DNA from 3 places in the Proteus sp. Marseille-Q3619 genome. Region 3 is predicted to be linked to each of the others. Evidence: riboswitches for the same ligand, from Rfam matches in the RefSeq annotation. Region 3 holds a riboswitch; each other region holds the start of a gene.
The links. A riboswitch is a leader RNA that binds a small molecule or an ion and turns the genes downstream of it on or off. The one in region 3 is predicted to bind thiamine pyrophosphate.

Region 1: linked by a shared signal. The riboswitch ahead of thiC (phosphomethylpyrimidine synthase ThiC) and the one ahead of thiD (bifunctional hydroxymethylpyrimidine kinase/phosphomethylpyrimidine kinase) in region 3 are both predicted to bind thiamine pyrophosphate.
Region 2: linked by a shared signal. The riboswitch ahead of thiB (thiamine ABC transporter substrate binding subunit) and the one ahead of thiD (bifunctional hydroxymethylpyrimidine kinase/phosphomethylpyrimidine kinase) in region 3 are both predicted to bind thiamine pyrophosphate.

Annotation. Positions count from the first base shown of each region.
Region 1 is NZ_CBDIMP010000001.1:1,848,153-1,858,335, forward strand. It holds gene purH (bifunctional phosphoribosylaminoimidazolecarboxamide formyltransferase/IMP cyclohydrolase) at 1-806, shown strand, start outside; gene purD (phosphoribosylamine--glycine ligase) at 819-2,108, shown strand; gene ACWPWK_RS08470 (DUF1481 domain-containing protein) at 2,133-2,795, opposite strand; gene ACWPWK_RS08475 (HU family DNA-binding protein) at 2,840-3,112, opposite strand; gene ACWPWK_RS08480 (YjaG family protein) at 3,303-3,893, opposite strand; gene nfi (deoxyribonuclease V) at 3,968-4,636, opposite strand; gene hemE (uroporphyrinogen decarboxylase) at 4,629-5,702, opposite strand; gene nudC (NAD(+) diphosphatase) at 5,791-6,576, opposite strand; TPP riboswitch at 6,827-6,949, shown strand; gene thiC (phosphomethylpyrimidine synthase ThiC) at 7,091-9,043, shown strand; gene thiE (thiamine phosphate synthase) at 9,027-9,674, shown strand; gene ACWPWK_RS08510 (HesA/MoeB/ThiF family protein) at 9,668-10,183, shown strand, end outside.
Region 2 is NZ_CBDIMP010000001.1:1,387,371-1,397,553, forward strand. It holds gene recC (exodeoxyribonuclease V subunit gamma) at 1-1,008, opposite strand, end outside; gene ACWPWK_RS06300 (hypothetical protein) at 1,143-1,265, shown strand; gene ACWPWK_RS06305 (DUF2509 family protein) at 1,353-1,814, opposite strand; gene ACWPWK_RS06310 (prepilin peptidase-dependent protein) at 1,811-2,455, opposite strand; gene ACWPWK_RS06315 (potassium:proton antiporter) at 2,449-2,958, opposite strand; gene ACWPWK_RS06320 (thymidylate synthase) at 3,139-3,990, opposite strand; gene lgt (prolipoprotein diacylglyceryl transferase) at 4,037-4,927, opposite strand; gene ptsP (phosphoenolpyruvate--protein phosphotransferase) at 5,007-7,253, opposite strand; gene rppH (RNA pyrophosphohydrolase) at 7,262-7,792, opposite strand; TPP riboswitch at 7,905-7,996, shown strand; gene thiB (thiamine ABC transporter substrate binding subunit) at 8,061-9,074, shown strand; gene thiP (thiamine/thiamine pyrophosphate ABC transporter permease ThiP) at 9,074-10,183, shown strand, end outside.
Region 3 is NZ_CBDIMP010000001.1:577,827-588,009, reverse strand. It holds gene ACWPWK_RS02750 (amino acid permease) at 1-688, shown strand, start outside; gene pagP (lipid IV(A) palmitoyltransferase PagP) at 793-1,428, opposite strand; gene ACWPWK_RS02740 (hypothetical protein) at 2,042-2,686, opposite strand; TPP riboswitch at 3,003-3,091, shown strand; gene thiD (bifunctional hydroxymethylpyrimidine kinase/phosphomethylpyrimidine kinase) at 3,143-3,940, shown strand; gene fbaB (class I fructose-bisphosphate aldolase) at 3,992-5,041, opposite strand; gene yegS (lipid kinase YegS) at 5,091-5,984, opposite strand; gene trhP (prephenate-dependent tRNA uridine(34) hydroxylase TrhP) at 6,283-7,662, opposite strand; gene baeR (envelope stress response regulator BaeR) at 7,782-8,489, opposite strand; gene baeS (envelope stress sensor histidine kinase BaeS) at 8,528-9,904, opposite strand; gene mdtC (multidrug efflux RND transporter permease subunit MdtC) at 9,901-10,183, opposite strand, start outside.

The sequences.
Region 1 (10,183 bases), 1.3 Mb from region 3:
ATAACAACATCGCTGATACTGATGCCGCGTTAGAATGTGTGAAATCATTCTCCGAGCCTGCATGTGTTATTGTGAAACATGCAAACCCTTGTGGAGTTGCAATTGCGAACACTCTCACACAAGCATATGACAATGCATTTAAAACCGATCCAACTTCTGCATTTGGCGGTATTATCGCATTCAATCGTCCATTAGATGCAAAAACAGCAAGTGCAATCATCGAACGCCAGTTTGTTGAAGTGATCATTGCTCCTTCTATTAATGAAGATGCGCTACCGATTTTAGAAACAAAACCAAATGTTCGTGTATTAGCTTGTGGTCAATGGCATGAAGCCAAACCAGCGTTAGATTTCAAACGTGTTAATGGTGGACTGTTAGTTCAAGATCGTGACTTGGGTATGGTAAAAGAAGAAAACTTAAGAGTAGTCACTCAACGTCAACCAAGTGAACGTGAACTTAAAGATGCACTCTTCTGCTGGAAAGTCGCAAAATTTGTAAAATCAAATGCCATTGTTTACGCAAAAAACGATATGACTGTCGGTATTGGTGCAGGACAAATGAGCCGTGTGTATTCTGCAAAAATTGCGGGGATTAAAGCCGCTGATGAAGGCTTAGAAGTTGCAGGTTGTGCAATGGCATCAGATGCATTCTTCCCATTTAGAGATGGTATTGATGCAGCAGCACTTGCCGGTGTGACTTGTGTTATTCAGCCTGGTGGTTCAATTCGTGATGATGAAGTGATTGCAGCTGCAAATGAACATAACATCGCGATGATTTTCACCAATATGCGCCACTTCCGTCATTAATAAGGTATTGATATGAAGATTTTGATTATTGGTAATGGTGGTCGTGAGCATGCTTTAGCTTGGAAAGCCGTTCAATCACCGCTTACTACACAAGTCTTTGTTGCGCCGGGTAATGCTGGAACAGCGTTAGAGCAAGGCGTACAAAACGTTGCAATCAGTGCAACGGATATTCCTGCATTAATTGCCTTTGCTCTAGAGAATAATATTGATTTAACAATTGTTGGCCCTGAAGCCCCACTTGTTATTGGTGTTGTTGATGCCTTTAAAGCAGCGGGACTGACCATCTTTGGTCCAACAAAAGGAGCCGCTCAATTAGAGGGTTCTAAAGCTTTTACAAAAGATTTTTTAGCTCGACATAAAATTCCAACTGCGGATTATCAAAATTTTACAGAGATAGCGCCTGCACTTGAGTACCTCAATAAAGTAGGCGCGCCGATTGTTATCAAAGCAGATGGTTTAGCAGCAGGTAAAGGCGTTATTGTTGCAATGACACAAGCTGAGGCTGAAGCTGCAATTAAAGATATGCTGGCTGGCAATGTTTTTGGTGATGCAGGGCACCGTATTGTTATCGAAGAATATCTTGATGGTGAAGAAGCTAGCTTTATTGTCATAGTTGATGGTGAACACGTTATTCCAATGGCAACAAGCCAAGATCATAAGCGTGTCGGCGATGGCGATACAGGTCCTAATACTGGGGGAATGGGTGCATATTCGCCAGCACCTGTTGTTACACCAGAAATCCACCAGCAAGTAATGGAAAGGATCATTTATCCAACAGTAAAAGGAATGGCTTCTGAAGGACATCGCTACCAAGGTTTCCTTTATGCTGGACTGATGATTGATAAACAAGGTGTTGCTAAGGTTATTGAGTTTAACTGTCGTTTTGGTGATCCAGAAACTCAACCTATTATGATGCGTATGCAATCTGACTTAGTTGAACTCTGTTTAGCTGGAGCAAAAGGTAATTTAAAAGATAAAGATCCCCATTGGGATCCTCGCCCAGCTTTAGGGATTGTGATTGCAGCAGGCGGCTACCCTGCGGATTATCGTCAAGGTGATGTTATCGAAGGCTTAACACCAACATCGTCAACAACGGCAAAGGTATTTCAAGCTGGAACAACACTCAATGACAAAGGCGAAGTTATCACTGCTGGCGGGCGAGTATTATGTGTGACTGCATTAGGTGATGATATCGAGCAAGCTCAAAAAAATGCTTATGCTTTAGCGAAAGGTATTCATTGGGATGGTAGTTTTTATCGTCATGATATCGGCTATCGAGCGATTGCACGCTTAAAGAAATAATTTAACAACGGCAAAAGGGAGTGATCACAAGCTCTCTTTTGTTGGTTCCCATTTACAAAAATCGTGTTCTGCAACCATAAGTAATTGCTTACCTTCTGGTGAATCAAGCCAAGCAACATAAGAAGGCTTATTTGGATTGCGCGCTCTCGTTTTTAACCAGCGTTGTTCTGGATCTTCAAATGAAACACTCACCTTCTCGCCAGCACATGTTGTCATTGTATTTTGATACCAGACACCCTGTACTAAATTTACTTTCCCAATAGTAAGCGCTTCGCTGATTTCACGCTCTTTACTTGCAGCAAACACCATTCTTAAACGTTCATCTTCTGTTAATGCTCGTTTTTGCTTTTGGCTTTCTTGTTGCATGAAAATAACTTCACCACGTTTATTTAAACGAAGGTGCCAAGATGAGGGCTCGGTAGGATTGATAACTTCAGAGCGGACTTGCCAAAGCTTATTTTGGCGATACTCATAGAATGTGATGACAGTTTCTGGCTTTTTATAAAAGCTATAAACACTCATGATCACTTGAGGTTCTGACGCTGTATTATTTAAACGCCATAATCGCACAATGCCTTCGTCCGCAATATAACCTGTTGCAGAAAATTCAGGTAGCTGCACAGTAGAGGAGCAGGCGCTGAGCAAAAAAGCAGATCCTATTGCTAACAGCCCCTGTCGTTTCAACAAAAGGGGAGTAAATCCCCCTCTATTGTTCATTCCGTTCAAAGGAATTATTTTACTGCGTCTTTCAGTGCTTTACCGGCAGTAAATGCAGGAACGTTAGCTGCTGCAATTTTAATTTCTTTACCAGTTTGAGGGTTACGACCAGTACGCTCTGCACGGTGATTCACCTTGAATGTACCGAAACCAACTAACTGTACAGAATCGCCTTCTTTCAGAGCACCTGTTACTGAATCGATAAACGCTTCAATAGCAGCTTTTGCTTGAGTTTTTGTCAGATCCGCTTTTTCAGCAACTGATTCGGTTAATTCAGCTTTGTTCATAAAATAGTCCTTAAAGTATGTTTTATCGTTTGAAAAACATCTGGTGAAAAAACTTAACTTATCTTTTTAAGAGGATAAATTAAGTAAAACACCTGAGCCACTTCTTTTCGTACCCAATGTAGAACATACACGGGGGTGATGTGAAGTCTTTAAACGTCGCTTTTCAAGCACTAAATCACGTTTTTCTGATTTAGTGCGTTAATTCTATACCGATATTGCTCATTCCAGCTTCACGAAGGTCTGCACGTAGACCTTTGATCAGTTCGACATCTCTTTCTTCACATTCTACAAGTAGACGGTAAATTTCCCATTGGATATCGAATTCTTCAATAACAGCAGGTAGAGATCTAAGCTCTTCTTCACTCATTTCTCTTTCTGCTTGTGTCATTTCAAGTGAAGCAACTGTCCCTACTGATAATTTACTCACTTCAATAGCGTGACTTAATGATTCACCGCTTAAACGAGAGTGAACAATTTCACTAAGTGCAACACAGGCATCAATCGCAGGATAGACACCATAAATCTCGAACTGAGATGCATCAGGAATTGCTTCTTCTAATTTCTCTAATTGAGAATCAAAATTAACCTTTGCATCTTTCACCGTTAAAGTTTCCCAAACCAGATCGAGAATACGGCGATAAAGCATTGGATCGGTAAAACCTGTTTCACGACAAAATACCTGATAATTTGGGTACATTCTCTCACACAGGCATGCCATAAACGTCAGGTGTTGCCAAGCTTCTAGCTTTTCTAAACGTAAATGGATTGGGTTCTTCAACATTCGTGATTACTCATTTTCTTAACTTAGGCGCAGTTTACCTGAAAATTAAAAATATCCACATATTTCCCGATCATTTAGAGCTTATTCTTATTCAACTGCTCAAATAATCGCCTATTTGAAGCAATACCATCAGCCCAACGCGTTGGTTCTGGCAATCGATATCCTTTCATACACAGCTCAACCCACTGCAAAGCACCTTCCATACTCACTTTATGACCCGGAGAAACATACAGGGGTTTACATTTTTTCTTACTGCGATAAATCCACCCTATTTGTTCATTCTTATCCATTAACGGCTCATGGCTTCCCACCTCTTCGTTAACTGCTTTATCAATGCCACATAAACGACTTTTTGCCACGCCAATAGTCGGTGTATCCACTAATAAACCAAAATGACTTGCAACACCAAGCCTTCTAGGATGAGCAATACCTTGTCCATCGACAAAAATAAGAGAAGGCTTCTGTTTGATTAATTGCCAAGCAGCTAGTAACGCTGGACACTCTCTAAATGAAAGCAAACCAGGGATATAAGGGAGAGTCGTAGGAATTCGCGCGATTTGGTATTCAAGAATTTCGAAAGAAGGATAATGCATTATCACGATGGCGGCGCGAGTGACCGCGCCGCCGTCTTCAAAACCAACATCAGCACCAGCTATATAAGTTGGTGCTGTGAATTGGTCTGTTAGAATAATCTGTTGAGCTTTTTCTGTCTGCTCCTGACGTAATTGTTGGGTATTAATCATTATCCTGATGATAAGGCTTCGATAAACGGTGAACCGCATCAATAAATGCACCAGCATGTTCAGGTGGAACATCTTGATGAATACCGTGCCCAAGATTAAAGACATGACCGTTGCCTTTACCAAACCCAGCAAGAATAGTTTCGACTTCTTGTTCTATTCTGGCAGGTGGTGCATACAGCATAGAAGGATCCATATTACCTTGTAGCGCAACTTTATCCCCAACTCGACGGCGTGCATCTTCAATATCAATCGTCCAATCAAGTCCTAATGCATCGCAACCTGTCGCAGCCATAGCTTCTAGCCAGCGACCACCACCTTTGGTAAATAAAGTGACTGGTACTTTTCTTCCATCATATTCACGGATAAGACCATCAACAATCTTATGCATATAGTGTAATGAGAAGAGTTGGTAATCACGCCCTGTTAGCACACCACCCCATGTATCAAAGATCATGATAGATTGTGCGCCCGCTTTAATTTGAGCATTCAGATACAGAATAACGCTATCTGCCAGTTTATCCAGTAATAGATGTAGAGCTTGAGGCTCTGAATACATCATTTTTTTAATTTTTGTGAAGGCCTTACTACTTCCACCCTCAACCATATAGGTTGCCAGTGTCCAAGGGCTTCCTGAAAAACCAATTAATGGCACACTACCTTGCAATGCATGACGAATGGCACGTACTGCATTCATCACATATCCTAGTTCATCTTCAGGATCAGGAATAGGCAGTTTTTGAATATCAGCAAGGCTGTTGATAGGTGATTTAAAACGAGGGCCTTCACCTGTTTCAAAGTAAAGACCTAGCCCCATTGCATCTGGAATAGTTAAAATATCAGAAAATAAAATAGCGGCATCTAAAGGGAAGCGTCTTAAAGGCTGTAATGTCACTTCACATGCTAATTCTGTATTTTTGCACAATGAGATGAAATCTCCCGCCTGTGCCCGTGTTTCCTTGTATTCAGGAAGATATCTGCCTGCCTGACGCATCATCCAAACTGGGGTGACATCAACAGGTTGGCGCAACAGCGCACGTAAATAGCGGTCGTTTTTCAACTCACTCATGACTAACTCCATTAACAGTAATAGGGCCGCAAAATAGCATGCATTGTAACATGCTGGAAAAATAACTGTTGGCAGACAGCGCCTTTATTTAGCTCTTTTCTTTATCTTGTCTGATATTCGCTATCGTATCTTCTATCAAGCGTCGAGCAATTGTATCTGGTGGTGGGATCTGGGGTAATTGATCGTAACGATACCAACCCGCACTCATTAATTCAGAAGGATCATGTTGTAGTTCGCCACCATCATAATCGGCCAAAAATCCCATCATTAAAGAGTGAGGAAACGGCCAAGGCTGAGATGATACATAGCGAATATTGCGAATACGAATATTGCTCTCTTCAAACACTTCACGAGCCACTGCTTCTTCTAATGTTTCACCAACCTCAACAAAACCAGCGAGTACAGTGTAAAGAGGTGAATGTTTATGCCTAACATGATGTGCTAATAAGATCTTATCTTCATGTCGAATACCCACAATAATGCAAGGGGCAATTTGCGGATAATAACGTTCATGGCAGTTATCGCATAAACACGCCCATTCACTCTCACTATGACGCATTTTAGAACCACAATAACCACAAAAACGGTGAGAACGATAAAACTCAGCCAGTTGAACACCACGACCGACTAATTTAAATAAGTTTTCATCTTGTGAGGCGATAAGTCTTGGTGAGCACATGTCGTTATCCATTTTTCCATGAATAAGCCAAACTGTTTCACCTTGCCATTCACCCACAATTTTGGCGTGCTGACCAATGAGATCCCAATCTTTAGCTAAGCCAAACGGAAGTTCACCTTTAGGTAACCACACTCGCCCACCAAGACTGACTGTCCACCAGCCCTTTTCTGAGCCTGTTAATGTATATAAATGCATAACGACCATTCTATCCAAAATAATGATATAGAATAGAGGATACTCTCTTTAGCAAGAACCTCTCAATGTATTATCTCTGTCTTCTATGATTCATTAACATCCACTCACTAAAAACATAAATTATATTAATGTTATTGAGTGTAACCATTATTCAAATTTCACAAATGAAAGGTTGGGAACAACAATATTGGGATTTAAATAAATAACCCATATCGGACTTGTAGTTTTTAAAATCTTTCATATACTGGACTTCTTCTTGTCGGAGTGCCTAGTGTTTATAAGGCTATTATAAACACAGGCTGAGACCGTTAATTCGGGATCCGCGGAACCTGATCGGGTTAATACCCGCGAAGGGAACAAGAGTGATTCGACCTTTTGATAGCTTCATTGCGTATATTTTTCACACATCTATATACACCTATCTGTCGATACTCCCTGCGACCTCCAGACAAGCATTTTTCTCAATATTCACCCGACAGGCTAATAGCCTGCATGATATTTATTAGGAAATGCTATGTCCCAAAATCAAACTATATCCGTTAAAGATATTTCACCAACGATCAACAAACAGCGTCCACGAAAAGAGCAACGTGATGCTGCTCAAGAGTTTATCAGCACCATTCAAGGCGTAAGCTTCCCCAATTCAAAACGCATTTATCTCGAAGGCTCACGCACTGACATTCAAGTACCCATGCGTGAGATCCAGCTTGATAAAACGCTAGTAGGAGGATCAAAAGATTCCCCTGTTTTTGAAGATAATGAACCTGTACCGGTATATGACACATCAGGCCCTTATGGTGATCCTGATTCTCAACTTGACGTTAACCTTGGCTTAAAAAAAATACGCCAACCTTGGATTGATGAGCGCAATGATACCGAAACGCTTTCACTTTTAAGTTCTGATTTCACCCAACAGCGCCTTTCTGATGCTGGATTAGAGCATCTGCGTTTTCCCTTAAAACCAAGCCCTAAAAAAGCGCTAAATGGCAAAAGTGTGACCCAATTGCATTATGCTCGCCAAGGCATTATTACGCCTGAAATGGAGTTTATTGCTATTCGTGAAAATATGGGGCGAGAGAGAATTCGTAGCGAAGTTTTACGCCAACAGCACGCAGGGTTTAGCTTTGGTGCTCATCTCCCTGACAATATTACCCCTGAGTTTGTACGCCAAGAAGTTGCAGCTGGTCGAGCAATCATTCCAGCCAATATCAATCACCCTGAATCAGAGCCAATGATTATTGGTCGTAATTTCTTAGTGAAAGTGAATGCCAATATCGGGAACTCTTCGGTCACCTCCTCAATTGAAGAAGAAGTTGAAAAGCTAATTTGGTCTACACGCTGGGGAGCGGATACCGTAATGGATCTCTCAACAGGCCGTTATATTCATGAAACGCGTGAGTGGATCATTCGCAATAGCCCTGTTCCTATTGGTACAGTTCCAATTTATCAAGCTCTCGAGAAAGTTAACGGTATTGCTGAAGATCTCACTTGGGAAATGTTCCGAGATACCTTGCTTGAACAAGCAGAACAAGGGGTTGATTATTTTACTATTCATGCCGGTGTATTGTTACGTTATGTGCCAATGACAGCAAAACGACTAACGGGCATAGTGTCTCGTGGCGGTTCGATAATGGCAAAATGGTGTTTATCACATCATAAAGAGAATTTCCTCTACGAACATTTCCGTGAAATCTGTGAAATTTGTACCGCTTATGACGTCTCCCTCTCACTGGGCGATGGATTAAGACCAGGTTCGATTCAAGATGCCAATGACGAAGCACAATTTTCTGAATTACATACTCTAGGTGAGCTGACAAAAATTGCATGGGAGTATGACGTTCAAGTCATGATAGAAGGCCCTGGCCACGTTCCAATGCAGATGATCCGCCGCAATATGACAGAGGAATTGGAACATTGTCATGAAGCACCATTTTATACATTAGGCCCTCTCACTACAGATATTGCGCCGGGTTACGATCACTTCACATCAGGTATTGGTGCAGCAATGATTGGCTGGTTTGGTTGCGCAATGCTCTGTTATGTTACACCAAAAGAACACCTTGGTTTACCTAATAAAGAAGATGTGAAACAAGGTCTTATCACTTATAAAATCGCCGCTCATGCAGCCGATTTAGCAAAAGGACACCCCGGCGCTCAAATTCGTGATAATGCAATGTCGAAAGCGCGCTTTGAGTTTAGATGGGAAGACCAATTTAACTTGGCTCTTGATCCTGAAACTGCACGTCAATATCACGATGAAACGCTACCTCAGGCTTCAGGAAAAGTCGCTCATTTCTGTTCAATGTGTGGTCCTAAATTCTGCTCAATGAAGATAACACAAGAAGTACGCGATTATGCGGCAGGTATGGAGAAAATGTCTCAAGCCTTTAAAGAGCATGGAAGTGAGTTATACCACAGTGCAGAAATCGCCAGTGTTGAGGTGCCTGAAAATGAACAGATCCTCTAATACACCTTTTGCATTAACAGAAAAAAAGCTTGGGCTTTATCCTGTTGTTGATTCTGTTGAATGGATCGCACGCCTATTAAAAATAGGCGTTACCACCCTGCAATTACGAATAAAAGATAAACAGCCAGACGACGTTGAACAAGAGATCATCGAAGCAATAAAACTGGGCAAACAGTATCACGCAAGACTGTTTATCAACGATTACTGGCAACTCGCCATTAAACATCACGCTTACGGTGTTCATCTTGGTCAAGAAGATCTCGATATTGCCGACCTTAATGCCATTAAACAATCAGGATTACGCCTTGGTATTTCCACTCATGACGAAGTTGAATTACAAAGAGCGAAAATATTACGTCCATCTTACATCGCATTAGGGCATATATTTCCAACCACCACAAAAGATATGCCATCTAAACCTCAAGGTTTAAAGGCACTCAGACATCAAGTAGAGCAGACACCCGATTTTCCAACGGTTGCTATTGGTGGGATCTCACTAGAAAGAGTACCTGATGTTGTTGCAACTGGGGTGGGGAGCGTTGCCTTGGTTAGTGCAATAACAAAAGCACCAGATTGGCAACAAGTGACTCGTAAATTATTAGAATTAGTGGAAGGAAAACCATCATGCTAAATGATAATGATTTTATGCGTTATAGCCGACAAGTGATGTTAGAAGATATTGGCTTAGAGGGTCAAAACAAACTTCAACAAGCAAAGGTATTGATTATTGGACTTGGCGGATTAGGCTCTCCCGCATCACTTTATCTTGCTGGTGCAGGTATTGGTGAGCTTATTTTAGTTGATGATGATGAGTTACATGTTTCTAATCTACAGCGTCAAATTCTTTATCGCACTCAAGATATTCCCGATGCCAAATCAGAAGTCGCAAAGCAGTCTCTACTTGCACTAAATCCGGATATAAAAATTACTTCTTATAAACAACGTATTAATGATGATTCATTATCTAAATTAGTTAAAGAGGTCGATTTAGTTTTAGATTGCACAGATAACATGCTCACTCGTCAAGCGATTAACCGTGCTTGTGTCGCACAGCAAACTCCACTTATTAGTGGTAGTGCCGTGGGCTTTAGTGGTCAGCTTATGGTATTTGAACCTCCTTTTACTCAAGGTTGCTATCAC
Region 2 (10,183 bases), 810 kb from region 3:
TAAATTATCTCTTGGGATCTCAACAAACGCATCTAACACATCGGTATATTCAAGTTCAGAGAGGAAATAAAGATTATCTTTACCTAGTTTTCCCCATGATGCTAATAGCGGATTACCGATGTTTTGCTCGCCCTCATCATTAAATAACGAAGAAGCATTTTTTTCATCTTTAAACCAAGGCGATTCATGCAATTGCTTATAATGGCGTGGCTTTCTGCTATTAAGACGAGAGAGAAATTTAGGATCTTGAATATCTCCCCAATAGTAACGGCAAGGATTAGTAAAGAGTAAATAGATCTCAGTATGACGCCCTATCGCTTGTAATGCCTGCAAATAAACTTGAGGTAGAGCCGAAATCCCACAAATAAAAATACGAGGTGGAAAACAGTGTTGAAGCTCCCCTTCTTTTGCATTATTTAAAGTCGAAATAAATTGCTGATAAAGATTAGAACGGTGCCATTGAGGCTGATTAAGATCTTTTGTGTATTGCTGTAATGCTACCCACAATATTTTTTGCCAGCGTTGATTTTCACTCAACCCTTCGATTAACTCATCATTTTCCCACGAAGCTAACCAATCTGAACGATAAACTAAATATTGGTCAAATAAGTCAGCTACACGTCCTGCTAACTGGTGAAGTTTACGTTTATCTTCATCATCATCAAGGTAATGCAGTAAGGGTTTAAATTCTTCATTAAGCAAAAATTCAGGAAGTAATGCCATTAATTTCCATGTCATCGCATCTTTAGAAAAAGCGCTTTCTTTAGGTATACCTGATAATACCCGAGTAAACATTTCCCAAATAAAGGTTGCTGGTAATGGATAACGGATATTAGCGGCAATACCCAAGCTTTCGGCAAGCTGGATTTGCAACCATTGAGACATTCCAGGGCTTTGTACAAGGATCACTTCTTGTTCAAAAGGAGAAGAAAGTGGCCTGGTCTGCATAAAGTGCACCATAAGTGACTTTAGTAATGACAACTGATTTGAGTGATATATATGAAACATCAGATCCTCATCTTATTAATAGCATGACCAGTAATACAGCCTTATTTCGGGTAATACATTATTGGCAACATAACCTTCTATTTGCTGACAACCTTCAGACTGTAAAAGTGAGCGTGTCATTATTCTGGGGTTAGATGCGAAATAATCAGGTGATTTATCAGACATTTGTTCAAATAAAACAAAAAGTTCCTGCCCTGACTGCTGAATTTGAATTAGCTGCTGAAAATCAGCTTTTAATGATTGACTATACCCTATAATAGCGACAAAACTAATATTAAAAAACAGCAATATAAACATTGTATTAAGTAATATAGAGCCACTTTCTGATTTATTTTGAATGTTATCTATAACACACACTCCTTATGCACTAATGGGCAATAATCTAGCCATCCGCTTGGATGAATAGTTATTGTTCTATTTTTATCCTTTAAGATACTAACCCATTGGTAATGATATATTTTATAACCTTTTAAGCTTTCTGCTTGTCCTTGAAGTAAGCCCTTATCTAGAGAGATCAAAAGTAGACAGCTTTTTATTTTAGGATTTGCATGAAAAGTATGACATTGCCATTTATTTAATCGAGTTGATGAAAGATCCCAATTAAGTGCGATCCCCCACTGCAATGCAGATTCAGCAAATAAAAAAGCTTGCCGTGCTTGTAACTCTTGCATCACTATTTGTTGAGACTGCCTGTAATGATAAGCAAAGCTTCCAAGCACAGATAAACTCATCACAACAAAACCCATCACCATTAATAAACTTGCAAATCCCTGTTCATTTTTTCTGTATGTAAAATCAGTATTCATAACAAGGTCACATTCCTTAAACGAATGATATTTTGATAATGTGACTTCACTTTATGATTTTGTTTTAAATGAAATTTTAAGGAGATTGAAAGATAAAAAAGAGACATCCCTTTCATTAAGTGAGGCTTTGTATAAGAACGCAAAGTAAATTCAGTCACCTCAATTTCATTACTCTCAAAAAAACGTTGCCATCCTGAAGAAGCGCAATCTTTGACTCCTCTTCGTTGTTCTAGTTGTCCATTTTTAAGACGGTATCCAAAATAATCACTCTCTTTTGAAGAAGGCAGTTCCCATTTGCCATTGCTGTTTATGTCGTAAGCAAAAATAACGCAGGAGTTTTTTTCTTGAAGGGGATATTGTCCTATCTTTAAAGAAGACTCAGCCAAGCCGTTTGGCTTCAACGTATTAACACAACTGTCATAACAATACCCTGTGCGTCTTAATTGTGCTTCTAACACCAATAACCGTTCTCTTAAAAAAATATCTAACTGGTATTGTTGGTAAGAGTAGATCAGTGTGTTCATTATTTGAGGATAAGCTCGACTGATACATAGAAACAAAACCCCACTTATCGCGATAGCAAAAAGGTATTCCATCAACATCATGCCAGACGAAAATGAAATTCCAGATCGTTTCAACATGATGAAAATGCCTTCATGCTCTGACTACATGCTCTTATTCTGCCTAATGATGAAATAATAATTTTCACTTCGCCTTCTACACTGTGAAGAACAAAGCTCATGGGTTTTAATGTTTGACGAATTCCACCAAACGTAAAATTTGAAACTGTTGATTGCTTAAGTTGAATGCCTGAAGCTAATTGAAAAATATCTTGTTGCTCTGATAAATGGCGAGAATGAAGAGGAGTCGCAATTATTTTATTATTTGGTGATAACAAAAGCGTAATTTTAATTCTTACATTAAATAATAGAGCTTGTTGTTGCTGATAAGAAAGAAAAGCAATGGTTTCACGCACGCTATGCAGTAACTGACGCTGGTAAGTAAAATGCTGATAAGCAGGAATTGATAAATAGCTTAAAATAGAAACTATCATCATCACAACCAATATTTCAAGTAAGCTTATACCAAATTCGCCCTCTTGCTGATGCACCCTACTTAGGCTTATATCCATGTTATTATTCATTTATTCCTCCTTTTAACCTACTGCGAGAATGCAGACAAAACATTTAAAGGTAAATAAAGGAAAGTGTTTTTTTCGAACAACAACGCAATAACCGTATTTTCAGAATAAATACAAAATAAGGGTAAAATGAAAAAAGCCCCTGTTTATTGCTAAACAGAGGCCTTTAAAGCAAGGAATAAATTAAACTGTAAATGGATATTTTATTGCTTCATGGCATTGATAACCTTCAACAGTAAAATCATCCGTTGTTACCCAAGTTTCAATATCTTCCAACGTTTTGATTTTTGGATTGACATGTAATGTTGGTAACGGTAATGGCTCTCTTTTTAACTGCACATCACGCATTAGTGGTAATTGATTTTCATAGATATGTGCATTGATTATCTTATGAAATGCTTTACCCGGCTTATGCCCTGTAATTTGAGCCACCAGCGCCAATAAAACAAAGCACTGAATTTGGTTGAAATTCAAACCTAACGGCACATCACAACTGCGCTGATAAGAGGTTAAATAAAGCGTATCCCCCACAAGTGAAAAGGTATGCGTATGCATACAAGGGCGTAAACAACCCAGTTCCGTTTCACCCGGATTATAGAACGTTACGATTTCACCACGATCATCGATACCTTTAGTCAGGTTATCTACCACTTTACGCAGTTGATCAAAGTGAGAACCATCAGGGCGTTTCCATTGACGTCCTTGAACGCCATAAACACGCCCCATATCGTCTTCGCCTTTACGATGAGGGTTATTTAACCATGCACCATTTTCATTCGCATTGGCATTCCATGTATTGCAACCAATTTCACGAAATTGAGCGGCATTGTCATAGCCACGTAAATACCCTAACAGTTCTGCAATGGCCGCTTTATAAAAACTTTTTCGTGTTGTTATCAGCGGAAATTGGTTATTCGCAACATCATATTCCAGATCGGCATTAATCACCGTTAAACAACGGGTTCCTGTCCGTTTATTATCAATCCATTGCCCTTCATCGATAATGCGTTGACACAATGCCAGATACTGCTTCATGTTGTCTCTCTTGTTAATTAGCTAATAATAAAAAATTTATCTCACACTATTTGTGAGCAGATGTTGGGTTTTGTGCCGTTTTTTTATCTTGACGATAAGCCCATACCATAAAAATAATACCCAACAGAATCATTGGAATTGAAAGTATTTGCCCCATACTCACACCACCAAATAATCCTAGTTGTGCGTCTGGTTGACGGAAGAATTCAACAATAATACGGAATGCGCCATAACCAATCAGGAATAGACCTGACACACTTCCGACAGGACGACTTTTGCGCACAAAAATATTCAGAATAATGAATAACACCACGCCTTCTAACAGCATTTCATAAAGCTGAGAGGGATGACGAGGTAAAACACCATATTCTTGAATAATAGGCAGTAACGTTGTTGGATCTTGGGCAACAAGCTGGAGATCCGCAGAACGCGAGGTTGGGAATAAGAACGCCCAAGGCGTATCTAATGTGACACGTCCCCATAATTCGCCATTGATAAAGTTACCAATACGGCCTAACCCTAATCCAAATGGAATTAACGGTGCAACAAAGTCTGCCACTTGGAAAAATTTACGTTTAGTGCGTTTAGCAAACCAAATCATGGCACAAATGACCCCAATTAAACCGCCATGGAACGACATTCCGCCATCCCACACTTTAAAGAGGTAAAGAGGATCATTTAAAAAGACAGGTAGGTTATAAAATAAAACATAACCTAAACGACCACCGATAAATACACCCACAAAACCGACATAAAGTAATGTTTCAACTTCATTTTTATTCCAACCACTATTCGGTTTTGCAGCTCGACGATTTGCAAGCCATAAGGCAAAGACAAACCCAACTAAATACATCATACCGTACCAGTGTAGTGACACAGGCCCGATAGAGAACATAACGGGATCAATCTCTGGAAATTTAAGGTAGCTTATACTCATTATTCCCTACTTCACTTAATCAATAATTTCTGTGCTGGTTATTTATTGCCAACACAAAAAAGGCTTATACGAAGGTCTGCTAGATACCTCCGCGAATTAATCCACCTAATCCTTGCCGTTCCATAAATTCAGAAGACAATTTTTTGATTTCTGTTGTGGTTTCAGCTTGCAACACCTGTTGCATAAAAGACTGTAACATCACAGGATCAAGATGGCGCAATAAGTATTTTACCCTAGGTAAACTACGACCACTCATGCTTAACTGCCTAAAACCGAGCCCTATTAACAGCAATGCCCCTATTGGCGTACCCGCCATTTCACCACAAACACTCACTGGCAACTGATAATATTGGCATTGTGTTGCAATCAAATTCAGTGAACGCAATAACGCAGGATGCAAATTATCATAGAGTGATGCTACATGGGTATTATTACGATCGACAGCAAGCAAATACTGAGTCAAATCGTTTGTTCCAACAGAGATAAAATCGACCCGATTAGCTAATTGTGACAACATAAACACCAACGAAGGAACTTCAAGCATGATGCCTAACGGTGGTGGAACACACTCACACTTTATTTCTCGACTGACTTCATCACATGCTCGTAGCAGCAATGTTCTTGCTTCGTCAATTTCATCAAGACTTGTCACCATCGGCAACAATATTTTCAAATTTTTAAATTCGAGATTTGCTTTTAGCATTGCACGTAGCTGAATAAGGAAGATTTCAGGTTGATCGAGCAATATTCTTATTCCTCTCCAACCTAAGCAGGGGTTTTCCTCATTAATTGGCATATAAGGAAGTTGCTTATCAGCACCAATGTCTAAAGCGCGCAATACAACGGGTTTATCTGGAAAAAAAGAGAGAATTTCACGATAACGGTTTTTTTGTTCATCTTCAGAGGGAAAACCGCTTTGCAACATAAAAGGTATTTCGGTGCGATATAAACCCACACCATCTATTCCCACACTAATGCGTTGCTCATATTTTATATTTAATCCCGCATTCAATTGAACACTAACTGCTTCACCGTTTTTTAAAACCGCTTGCTGTTCAAGTTGATCTTCTGCAATTTGGCTTAATACACTCTCTTCATCAATAATTTGTTTATATTCTTGAGTAATAAAAGGCTCTGGCTCAATAAATATTTCTCCACGATAACCATCAAGAATAAGCATGCGATTATGTAACAGCTCAGGTTGAATATCTGCTCCCATAATCGCGGGTATTCCCATCGCTCTAACAAGAATGGCAGAATGTGAGTGAGTTGCGCCATCTCGAACAATGACACCAGCAAGTTGTTGCTCTGGTAACTCCGCCAATAAACTGGCACTTAATTCATCAGCGACCAAAATAAAACGCTCTGGCCAAATATTGGTTGAGCTTAGATCATCATCTAAATGGAATAATAAACGCTGTCCTAATGCTTTAAGATCAGACGCTCTTTCTCGCATATAACCGTCTTTCAGGCTGGAAAATTGCGCTGATACTTTCTCAACCACCACTTTAACTGCCCATTCTGCGACATAACCTTGTGTGATTATCGCGGTCATTTTATGTTTAAGCTGTGGATCATTAAGTAAATGCGAGTAGAGATCAAAAATGGCCGCACTCTCTTTTTGTGCATTCGCCATAAAACGCTTACTAAAACGGCGACATTCTGCTGTTGCATCTTCTAAAGCAACAGTGAGTCGATTGAGCTCTGCTTTTATATCAAGTGCACTGGCTTTAAATACATTTTCAAGGATTGGCTGAGCGACTTCTTGCCAGCCATATGCCATCACCACACCCGTCGAAACCGAAAGTGCTTTAATACGGCTTTGGCGATATTGTCCAAAAAGCCCTTTAGTTTGTACTTGCGATAACGTTGCACCTAATTGTGTCGCCAGTGTCACCATAAAAGATTCTTCGCTTTCATTAAATAAGCGACGCTCTTTTTGCTGAACGACTAATACACCAAGGAGTTGGCGACGATAGACAATAGGTACACCGAGGAAAGCACGGAGATCATCTTCTTTAACTTGAGGAAGGTATTTAAAGCTAGGATGCTCGCGAATATCAGCGAGGTTGATGAGCTCTGAAAGACGCCCCACTTCACCAACAACGCCTTCATCAAACGAGAGGCTAACGGCTCTCCCTCTAGGTTTTTTTAACCCTTTGGTCGCCATAAGATAAAAACAACTACGTTGTTTATCGGCAAGATAAATAGAACACACATCCGTGTGCATTGCCTGACACGTTTCCTTGACTAAGAGTTCAAGCGCTTCTGGAAGCCCCGCTGCCATAGCCACTTTTTCTACAATTTCTCGCAAACGTGTCAGCATAGTGTTATCTAATACCTTTTACGCCGATATCCATACGATGGACGAGGTAAAGACACTTGTTCTTGCAACGGCATGACTACGGGTGCGAACTCTTTCATTACACGTCGATAAACATCGCGTTTAAAAGAGACGACTTGTCTAACAGGATACCAGTAACTCACCCAACGCCAGCCATCAAATTCTGGCGTTTTGCTTTGTTGAACATTAATGTCTTTATCATTACTTGTTAACTGCAAGAGGAACCAACGCTGTTTTTGTCCAATACAAACAGGTTTTGTGTCCCAACGCACCAAACGCTTCGGTAACTTGTAACGTAACCAGTTACGTGTGGAGGCAAGAATTTTAACATCCTTGCGACTTAACCCAACTTCTTCGAACAACTCTCGGTACATTGCCTGCTCTGGCGATTCTCCAGGATTAATTCCCCCTTGAGGAAATTGCCATGAATGTTGCCCATAGCGACGAGCCCAAAGCACTTGCCCTTGCCGATTACAAATTACAATCCCTACATTCGGGCGGTAGCCATCATCATCGATCACTAGACTACCTCAATAACCAAATTTGAAAGATAACTCATTGTTTCATACTACCCACAAACGGTAAACCTCTATCAACAGACTTTGCACGACGCGCGTATTTATCTACAATGGGAAAGTCTCAACGGGGTGCCTTTTTAGGCTGAGAAAAACTCGTGGAACCTGATCCAGCTAATACTGGCGTAGGGATTTGAGTCAGGATGTTGCAATATTCATTGGTTTGCCATCCTCACTCCTCAGATCCTACCTGACTTTTACTGAGGAACTAAACGTGTTAACTAAATCGCTTCGCTTTACTTTCCTTCTGGGCGCACTGGGCATTGTAAGTACTTTTTCAACTCAAGCCTTAGCACAAAAACCCACGCTCACTGTTTACACTTATGATTCATTTACCGCAGATTGGGGGCCAGGGCCTGCAATAAAAAAAGCGTTTGAACAACAATGTGATTGCGAATTAAAACTTGTTGCCCTTTCTGATGGTGTTTCTCTGCTTAATCGCTTACGTATGGAAGGTGATAAGAGTAAGGCTGATATTATTTTGGGTTTGGATAACAATCTGATCCACGCAGCAAAAGAAACGGGACTTTTCGCACCAAGTCATATCGATACATCAAAACTCACCCTACCTGAAAAATGGGCTGATGATACCTTTGTGCCTTATGACTACGGTTATTTTGCTTTTATCTATGATAAAAACCGCATTGCTAATCCCCCAAAAAGTATGGCTGAACTGCTAAATAGCAAAGAAAAGTGGAAGATTTTGTATCAAGATCCTCGCACCAGCACACCGGGTTTGGGTTTAATGCTATGGATGCAGTCACTTTACCCTGAAAATACGGCCTCTGAATGGAAAAAATTGTCAGAGAAAACGCTGACAGTGACTAAAGGTTGGAGTGAGTCTTATGGCTTATTCTTAAAAGGTGAAGGTGATTTTGTGCTTAGTTACACATCATCTCCAGGTTATCACATTTTAGCGGATAAAAAAGATAACTATGCAGCGGCAATTTTCGATGAAGGGCATTACTTACAAGTCGAAGTCGCGGCAAAATTGAAATCGAGCAAACAACCTGAATTAGCTCAACAATTTATGCAATTTATGCTCACCCCTGCTTTCCAAGAAACTATTCCTACAACCAATTGGATGTATCCTGTTATTGATATGCCATTACCTGACGTCTATTCCGTGATGCCTAAACCCGAAAAATCATTACAATTCGATGCAGATGTTGTCGCAAAAGAGCGCCAAACATGGACTCGTAATTGGCAATCTGCGGTTAGTCGCTAATGGGAAGATGGCTTATCCCGGGGCTATGTGCCTCGGGTTTACTGCTTATTGTGGCGTTATTGTCATTTGGCGCATTGTGGTTTAACGCACCAAGTGGTGAGCTGACCTCAATTTTTGCTGATGAATATTTATGGCATGTTGTCCGCTTTACTTTTTGGCAAGCCTTTTTATCTGCGCTGTTTTCGATATTACCTGCTATTTGGCTCGCCAAAGCACTCTATCGACGCCAATTTAAAGGACGAACACTGTTTTTACGCCTATGTGCCATGAGTCTTGTGTTACCTGTTCTAGTTGCACTTTTTGGTATTTTAACGGTTTATGGCAGAGTGGGATGGATTGCTCAAATTTGTGAATGGCTAGGGATCGACTACCAATTTACCCCTTATGGTTTGCAAGGCATTCTATTAGCTCATATTTTTTTCAATATGCCATTAGCAACCCGAATGCTATTACAAGCACTTGAAAGTATTTCGTCAGAACAACGCCAATTAGCCTCACAGCTTGGCATGAATGGCTGGCAACGTTTTCATTTTCTTGAATTTCCCTATTTGTGGCGTCAAATTCTGCCCACGGCATCACTCATTTTTATGCTCTGCTTTGCAAGCTTTGCCACTGTATTGGCATTAGGCGGAGGTCCTGCGGCAACGACTGTTGAACTCGCGATTTATCAAGCGTTAAGCTATGACTACGATTTACACCGCGCTGCACTGTTAGCGTTGATCCAGCTTTTTTGTTGTTTAGGTTTAGTACTTATTAGCCAAAAGCTAAAAGGCACCCTTTTTGTGGGAAGCAGTCAAAAGCTACATTGGCGTGATCCCTATGATCCTATCTTTAGCAAAATAACCGATGGTTTAGTGATCACTCTTGCGATCCTCTTTTTAGTACCGCCAATTCTAGCGGTAATAACGGACGGTCTTAACAGTCAATTTACACGTGTCATACAACAACCTGTACTTTGGCAGGCGTTTACTACCTCACTGATTATTGCGGTTGGTGCGGGTATTGTTTGTGTTGTATTAACGATGATGTTGCTATGGAGTAGCCGAGAACTTCGCTTACGGCACTTTAAAAAAGCAGGGCAAGCCATGGAAATGAGTGGTTTGATTATT
Region 3 (10,183 bases):
CCCAAAAGCGACTAACCAAGTTGTTTATCGTATTTTAATTTTCTATATCGGTTCGTTGTTAGTGTTACTTTCACTTTATCCTTGGACTCAAGTTGTGAAAGGTGAAAGCCCGTTCGTACTGATTTTCCATAACTTGGATAATTTCTTAATCGCGAATATTTTAAATGCCGTGGTATTAACTGCTGCACTGTCTGTTTATAACAGTGGTGTTTATTCTAATAGTCGTATGCTTTATGGCTTGGCAAAACAAGGTAATGCGCCACATGCGCTTTCTCGCATTAATAAACGTGGTGTACCGGTAGTGTCGTTACTATTGTCAGCAATTGCGACTTCATTAGGTATTTTAGTTAACTACTTATTACCTGATCAGGCACTAGAACTATTAATGGCGTTGGTTGTAACCACGCTAGTACTTAACTGGATAATGATCTGTTTAGCGAATTTAAAATTCAGAGCGGCAAAAACAAAAGAGGGTGTAGAGCCTTTCTTTAAAGCACTTTGGTATCCATATGGTAACTATATCTGCCTGGCTTTCTTATGCATGATTTTAGTGATTATCTTATTTATGCCACAAGTGAATATTTCGGTAATTTTAATGCCATTCTGGATTGCGTTCTTATGGGTTGGATTTAAGATTTCCCGTATGAAGAAAACACCTAATAGTACTCAAGTAAGCCAAGATATTTAAATGTTACTGACTTATTTGGATAATAAAAAACGCATCATTAAGATGCGTTTTTTTATGTTCTATTTTTATTATTTGCAATTATTTTGAACGGAAAAAATAAAAAATTACTGCCAACGTAACCAAGCAAATAACACGTTACCATTGTTATAAGTACCAGGCACATAAGTGGCTTGTAATGAAAGATGTCCGTAACCGACAGACACTAACGGTAACGGGAGTGGCATAGGAATATAGTTGTATTCATGGCGCGCTGTAATACTTAGTGTAAAACCTGCGCCCATACGAAACCCATCTTTATCACCAGGATACCACATTTTCTCAAAACCATAGCCCATAATAGGCTGTACACGGTTATTAGAGTCCATAAATGCCATCGCATAAAGAGAGTGCCAATCACCATCGTTGTCATAACGATATTTACCCATACCAAAGCCCCAAGGTGTTTCGTTATAGCGATCCGTTTTTTCTTTATCGTAAGTAAAACGATTATGCCAAGTCCATACAGGCAAATAGTAGTTATATTGGTCATTGTCCCAAGTTTGATTGACATTACGTTTGAATTTTCCCCAGTAGCTTTCTTCATTATTAGATTGAGATGGATTACTGGTGATTTGTTGGTTTTCTGTCGTAATAATCTGATGGGTAGTGGAATTATTTTCAGAAGCGAAAGCAGACGTTGTTAATGCAAGAGACAACAGCGTTGTGGCTAATACGCTAGGGTGAAAATAGGATGATGACATAATATAACTCCGAGTACGGCATAAACAGTGATTCTGGTGATGACAAATAAACATTACTAATAGTGTTATTTAATCGACAAGTATTTAAGATAAGAGGTATCTGAAACTTTACTTCTTAAATAAAATCTTAAGGGATAAGAATCGGTTATAAAGAAAATAAATAGATTTATTATATTTATGGATGTAATTTTTTCTGATATTAAATGCTGTTTATTTTTATAATAATGTATTGTTTTTAATGAAAAATTAAGTTTTTATTAGATTGCTAATAAATAGCTGATAAATAAGGTTAAAGAGAAATAATTTTAGGTTGATCATTTTCAACAGCAAAATTCCATAAAATAGCTATTTTTATGACTTAATGAAAATATTGAGATAAATTTAATATCAATAACATTAGGTTATAAAAAGAGATTAATTTCCAGCGGATAATAGAGTAACGAATAAGAAGAGTTAAATAAAAAAAAGAAAAAAACAGAGGTTGGTTTATAAAACGTTTAGTTTTAAGCGTTAACAACAGGAGTGCAGTTTGTTTTTTATACAGATAATCCTATGTTGAGAGAGTGCAAATTAAAGAATTGTTGCTTACACACTCTCAACGTGAAGAAAGCATTTATTGAGATAATTTTTCTTGGCTAATAACAAGGAGCCGGTGAGTATGAGTATCACGATCCTTACCCCAGCAGAAAGCGTCCCAGTTTTCATAAAGATCATCAGTATCTTTCACTACTGTTAGAGGGCGGTTTTCTTCTGTTCCATCTGAAATATAAACATTAAGGTGAGCAGTAAAAGCCCAATCAATCATTGTTTCCCAAAAACGCTTACCTGCACCGGTTTGCTCTTCATCAGAAACAACAATGTTGTATGTTTTAAGTAAATAACTAAAGAAGTGTCTAGGGAGATATCTTGTCGCAATATCATGTTCTTCAGAAACAGTTCGCCATACTTTAACTTGGGTACATGTTGTTTTACTAAATATAATGTCTTTGCGAAAAATAAGTTCTACAAGATAAACTGTTTCAGGTGCATTGGTAGTTGAAATTAAACGATATTGATTGCGTTTTAAAGATTTAACAAAACGATACCCATTAGGGATGCTATATTCTGGTAATACAAAGTCTTCCACACCTTTTTCAAGGAATTCTTTTGTATGATCAATATTTCTAGAGTGAATTTTCAACTTTACATTAAAATCTGCATCAGGAATAAGATAAAGCATTGATTGTCCATTATTCTGTTGCGATGGTTCATTTTTCATTTAGCCCCTCCGCATTGTGTGATTGTCCAGAAATGCATTATAAATACCTCATCTAGCAGATAATATATCGATTGTCGTTAAAATGAACAAAATAATTTATTTTATTCTTATTATTTAAATATATCTGCAATATATTCCTTAAATTGATGTGTCATGCAATAGAAGCCATCGGCTTAGTATTTATTATATACAACCTTAGCTGATTTATCTTACTGAATCACAAATCTCAACAATAGAGAATCTATAGATTGAGATGAGCTATCAAGCTAGCTTCTTTATCTTGAGCATGCGATACTCGTTATCGCCTGAATTTACAGGCTTTGGCTCGGGGCGCCTTATGGCTGAGATGAACCCGTATAACCTGATCTGGATAATGCCAGCGTAGGGAAGTCAAGGTAACTCTGCTGATTAACAGAGCCCGACTTTTCTGTAACTGGTGAAAGGAGGAGTTAATCAGTGAGATTCAATGCATTGTCTATCGCAGGCACCGATCCTAGTGGTGGTGCAGGTATTCAGGCCGATCTGAAAACATTTTCCGCACTGGGAGTATATGGCACAACCGTAATGACGGCACTGGTTGCCCAAAATACCTGTGGTGTCCGTAGTGTCTATGATTTATCCCCTGATTTTGTTGCAGCTCAATTAGATGCTGTCTTGTCTGATGTTCGAATTGATAGTGCCAAAATTGGCATGCTCTCTAATGCCTCAATTATTGATGTGGTTTGCGACAAGCTTCAGCAATATGCGATCCCTTTTGTTGTACTTGATACCGTGATGATTGCAAAAAGTGGTGATCCTCTATTACAGCCTGATGCGGTTAATAAAATGGTTACTCAGCTTTTGCCTCTGGTTGATTTGATCACGCCTAATTTACCTGAAGCGGCAGCGCTGCTAGGTTGTGAAGTTGCTCAAGATGAAATAATGATGAAGCAACAAGGCTATGCATTGCTAAAACAAGGATGCAAAGCCGTGTTGATGAAAGGCGGGCATTTAACCGAAAATGAAAGCCCTGATTGGTTGTTTACTCAAGAAGGTGAGTGGCGATTTACCTCAAAACGCGTTAATACAAAAAATACGCATGGGACAGGATGCACACTTTCAGCCGCTTTGGCCGCTATTCGTCCTCAAGTTTCTAACTGGCAAATTTGTGTTGAACAAGCAAAAGCCTATTTACAACAAGCATTAGAACATGCCGACAGTTTAGAGGTTGGACAAGGTTTTGGTCCTGTACACCATTTTCATCGCTGGTGGTGATGTAAAAAAGCCCCTACAAAAGGGGCTTTAGCGTGTCGCAGAATTGTTTTTTTAAGCAATAGTGACAGATTTATTTAGATAAACATCTTGTACTGCATTAATTAGCGCAACGCCATCTTTCATTGATTTTTTGAAGGCTTTACGACCTAAAATTAAACCCATACCACCCGCACGTTTATTGATAACCGCAGTGCGTACAGCATCTTCAAGGTCATTATTACCTGAAGCGCCACCAGAGTTAATTAACCCTGCACGACCCATATAGCAGTTTGCTAATTGATAACGAACTAAATCAATTGGGTTTTCAGTGGTGAGTTTGGTGTAAACACGCTCATCAGTATGACCAAAACCAATCGCTTTAAAGCCACCGTTATTTTCAGCCATTTTTTGTTTAACGATATCAGCACCAATTGTAGCGGCTAAATGGTTCGCTTGGCCTGTTAAGTCTGCACTTGCATGGTAATCAACACCGTCTTTTTTAAATGCAGGGTTACGTAAATAGGCCCACAATACGGTGACCATACCTAATTCATGAGCACGTTCAAAGGCCATTGAAATCTCTTCAATTTGGCGACGGCTTTCTTGTGAACCAAAGTAAATGGTCGCACCCACTGCAACAGCACCCATTTCAAATGCTTGTTCTACACTGGCATACAGTGTTTGGTCATATTGCGCTGGGTAGCTTAAGGTTTCATTGTGGTTTAACTTCACAAGGAAAGGAATTTTGTGTGCATAACGACGAGAAACAGAAGCAAGAACACCATAAGTAGAGGCAACACAGTTACAACCCGCTTCAATAGCCAACTCAACAATATTTTTGGGATCAAAATAGAGTGGGTTTGCGGCAAAAGAGGCCGCGGCAGAGTGCTCAACACCTTGGTCAACAGGTAGAATAGACAGATAGCCCGTTCCCGCTAAACGTCCGTGATTAAACAGGGTTTGCATTGAACGTAACACGCTATTAGGGCGATTGTTATCAATCATAACACGATCAACAAAGTCAGAACCTGGCAGGTAGAGATTTTCGCTTGGGATGGTTTGGCAACGATGTTCTAATAATGATTTTGCATCAGCACCTAACAAACTTACTATATCAGTCATTACATACTCCAGTTCATGATGAGATGAGAGTGATTGTCATTTATCTACACTAAGATAACAAGTCACATTGAGGCGGTAACCGGCAGTGGATCGCTTCAGGTAACACAATAAATTCAAATTTATTCCCTAAAAGTGGTTCTCCATCTAAATTAAATACCATTTCATGAGAAGCACTAATGTTTACCCAGCGACTGTCGCGCTCGATAATCTTGTCGTTTTTTTTACGATCAAACAGACTATTTAAAAGAGAAGGGAGTAATTCGTGTGCTTCAACAATGGTGATATTGAGTTTATTGTCGTTAATTAATGCTTCGGGGCAGAGTTGTTGTCCTCCTCCTGCTTGACGCCCATTACCAATACCTAAAATCAGTGATTCACCTTCCCAGTGAAAATTTTCAGCTTCAATTGTGCAATGATCCGCTTTTAAAGAGTCAATACTTAAAAGGCCATTAATAAAATAGGCGGCCCCACCTAATGCTGATTTTAAGGCTTCAGGGGTTTCTGTTGTGATTTTTGTTCCAAAGCCGCCAGATGCCATATTGATAAAATAGTGAGTCTTATTCACAGCGATAACATCAATTGGTACAGCGCGACCTTTAACGGCTAAATTAAGTGCATTTTCCATATCACGAGGGATTTGTGCGCTGGTCGCAAAATCATTTGCTGTGCCTAATGGAATAATACCTAGAGTGGGAGGAGATGAAGCTGAAAGATGAATTAATTCAGATGCAACACGATTAATTGTACCGTCACCACCAGCTGCAATAACGTTTTCAGCATTTATATCAATAGCTTCTTGTACAAAACGTCGCACATCACTCGATTCCCAAGTCACTCTCACTTGGAGATCAAAACCTTCATCACGTAATTGGTAAACGGCTTTTCTTAATGCGCTATTATTCGCGCTTTTTCCATTAATGATTAGCAAACTAATTTTACTCATTGATGAGTTCCTTTAATTGAATCACTCTTTTAAAGGTAATTGATATCGAGAAAATTACTATGTTTTTTACAAATGATAACGAAAAAAGGAGTGTGTTTTATACAAAAGGGGGATTGATAAGAAGGGGACAAAAAGAAAAGGCAAATCCAAGGGAGATTGGATTTGCCAAGGAGGTGGTTCCTAGTCTTACTGTATTCATTCTAGTTCTTTATTTTTCGGAACTGATGATACGGTAAACAAATCATTATTGATGTGATCTGTATTTGAAATTGACCACTTTAAATCAGATTATGACGCTTTACTTCACTTCTACCGCATCAATTTTATGTGGTTGACGTGTTGTTGTACCTTGTAGGTTGCGGATCAGCAGTGCAAAATCTAAATCAACATCTTCAGGAACAGATAAATAAACCATGTGACCATTACCTGGTGCAACATCCGTTGGTTGCTGTTTTTTGTTAAACAGCGCTTCTAGCGTAAATTGAATATTTCCAGTTGGTGTCATTAATTCTAGGCTATCCCCTAAAACAAATTTATTTTTAACATCAACTTCAGCTAAACCGTTTACGCGTTTACCTGTAAATTCACCGACAAATTGTTGAGTGTCAGAGACAGAATAACCATATTCATAAGTTTGGTACGCATCATGGGTATGACGACGTAAGAAACCTTCTGTATAACCGCGGTGTGCTAAGCCTTCTAATGTCGTTAGCAACGTTGGATCAAAAGGTTTACCTGCAACAGCATCATCAATTGCACGACGATACATTTGTGCAGTACGGGCACAGTAATAGAAGGATTTAGTACGACCTTCAATTTTCAGCGAATGTACGCCCATTTGAGTTAATTGCTCAACGTGTTCAATCGCGCGTAAGTCTTTAGAGTTCATGATATAAGTACCGTGTTCATCTTCAAACGCAGTCATATATTCACCAGGGCGTTTTGCTTCTTCGATTAAGTAAACTTTGTCTGTTGGCGCGCCAACACCTAAAGTAGGCTCAACGTTTTTAACTGGGATTGGCGTGTATTTTTCAACGATATTACCAACCTCGTCTTCTTTGCCTTCTTCGACTTTATATTCCCAACGGCAAGCATTAGTACATGTACCTTGGTTCGGGTCACGCTTATTGATGTAACCAGATAACAGGCAACGGCCTGAGTAAGCCATACATAATGCACCGTGAACGAAAACTTCTAATTCCATATCAGGAACTTGCTTACGAATTTCAGCAATTTCATCAATAGAGAGTTCACGAGAAAGGATCACGCGAGTTAATCCCATTTGACGCCAAAATTTTACGGTTGCCCAGTTAACGGCATTGGCTTGCACTGAAAGGTGGATATCCATTTCAGGGAAGGCTTCTCGTACCATCATGATCAAACCCGGATCAGACATAATCAGCGCATCAGGACCCATATCAATGACGGGTTTTAAGTCACGGATAAAGGTTTTTAATTTAGCATTATGAGGTGCGATATTAACCACAACATAGAAGCGCTTACCTAATTCGTGGGCTTCTTGAATACCTTTAGCAAGGTTTTCGTGGTTAAACTCATTATTACGCACACGTAAGCTATAACGTGGCTGACCTGCATAAACGGCGTCTGCGCCATAAGCAAATGCATAGCGCATATTTTTTAATGAGCCAGCAGGAGAGAGCAATTCGGGTGTAAACATGGTTAATTTCCTGGTTCTGATTTCAAGTCAGTCCCCCACACATTGGGTAGGGGTATATCATAAAGGGGGGGATTCTAGCGCTTAAGTGTAGCGAGGTTCAATGTATTCCTGAAAAAATATCATCGAAAACGGTAAGCTTGGGTTTCCCAACGATAACCTTGACCATAAATTGAGCGAATAAATTCAATTTGATCGTTAAGTTGCTCAAGTTTACGTCGCAAGTTTTTAATATGACTATCAATGGTTCTATCCGTCACAATGCGGTAATCATCATAAAGATGATCCATAAGCTGATCTCGCGTTAATATCTTGCCTGGTTGTGTGGCTAAGGCCTTTAATAGGCGAAATTCAGCGGTGGTTAAATCGAGAATTTTATTATTGTATTGAATTTGATAAGCCTGTTCATCAATCACAACTAACTTATCGCTCTGAACAATATCTTGAGGACGATAATAACGACGCAATAAGGTTTTGACTCTGGCGACCACTTCTCTTGGGCTATATGGTTTGCAAATATAATCATCAGCACCAATTTCAAGACCTAATAATCTATCGACTTCTTCTGTTTTGGCAGTGACCATAATAATGGGAATGTCGGAGAATTGGCGCAACTCTTTACAAATTGTGATGCCATCTTTTACAGGTAACATAAGGTCTAACAAAACTAAATCATAGTGCTGCTGTTTTACACAATGGCTGACTTCCGCGCCATCGGCTAACCAATGTGTTTGATAACCTGATGCTTGCAGATAATCAATGAGCAATTGTGCAAGTTTGGGTTCATCTTCAACAATTAGGATTGAATAGGGTGATTCAGTCGTTGTCATTTATCAGCTCAATAATTATTAGCGCAAAATGATAAGGCTTAATTATCATCAGAATATGCAGGTAATTCTATAAGGATTTTCATGCCACCTAAAGAGGAAGGCATGGCACTTATCTTACCATTATGAGCTTCAATAATATTTTCGCAAATCGCAAGCCCTAATCCAGATCCACCACTTGCTCGATTTCGTGAACTTTCAGCACGATAAAAACGCTGAAAAACCGCTTTATATTGCGATTCATCAAGCCCTGGTGCGCTATCTTCTAATGAAATTAGCACACTATTATGGCCTTTCTTGGTGCTGATATGCAATTGACCTCCAGAATAGGTATAACGCACGCTATTTTCTAGCAGATTGTGAAAAAGCTGGATAAGCCTATCTGGATCGGCTTGTACAATCAGCGACGATAAATCATCTAACTCGGTGAATAAGGCAATATCTTTGGTTTGGTAAGTGTGACGATAAGAGGCTACCGCTAATAAAATTACTTCATTAATATCAACAAAGTCTTTGCGATAGGTTAAAGAGCCTCTGTCTGATAATGAAAGCTGGTGGAGATCATTGACGAGTTTAGTCAGATTCGTCACTTCAAATAACAGAGAATTTAAGGTTTCGGCTGTGGGTTTTCTCACACCATCTTGTAATGCTTCAAGCTCACCTTTTAAGATAGCCAGTGGTGTTCGCAATTCATGAGAGATGTCGGCCATATAATCACGGCGAATTTGCTCATTTTTTTCTAATGTACTGGCAAGTTGGTTAAAGTCAGTGGCGAGTTGGCTGATTTCATCTTTACTAGTAGGATGAACCCGAACAGAGAAATCGCCCGCAGCCAGTTTATGGGTTGCTTCAACCAAACGCTTAACAGGGCGTATCATACTGCGAGAAAGAACCAATGTGATTAGCAGTGCAAACAGAACAGTTGCACCTGCAATGATCCAACTGGTACGCAGTTGTTGCTTATCAAAACTGATATCGGCTTCACTGCTGATTTTATCTGCGGCACTGACAATCACCCATCCAACAATTTCATCGTGAAAGGTAATAGGCTTTTTAAATGTCTCTGCGGGAAATTGATTGTCATGTCCAAATAAGCGCTTCATGTCTTTATCTACAATCCAAAACTGTGTACGCCAACCGCGAGGCGGAGGGCCATCACCACTTTGGCTTATCTGATCAATGGTTCTTAATATTTGATAGACAGAATGTTCATCTTTGTATAAAAAATGCCAATCACCAGCTAATTCATATTGTTCAGTTAAGGCTTCTGCTAGATGAGTTGCTCGCTGTTCACTGTTTTTCTTGATATAGCCAATAAAGCCTTGTTGAAAGCTACTACGAATACCAATATGCATAGCAAAGACAACCACCATGCACGTTGCGAAAATCACCAGAAACAGCTTGCTTCTCAATTTCATGCATTTGCCTCTTTTTTGCTGATACGTCGTTGTTGCCAACGTTCACGCAATCCATCAAAAAATAGATAAATAACAGGGGTGGTATAGAGCGTTAATAGCTGGCTCATTAATAAGCCACCGACGATGGTAATACCCAAAGGTTGTCTTAATTCTGCACCATCACCACTGCCTAACATTAACGGCAAAGCACCAAATAACGCCGCAAGTGTCGTCATAATAATAGGACGAAAACGCAATAAGCTGGCTTGAATAATCGCCTCTTTGGCAGGCAATTTACCT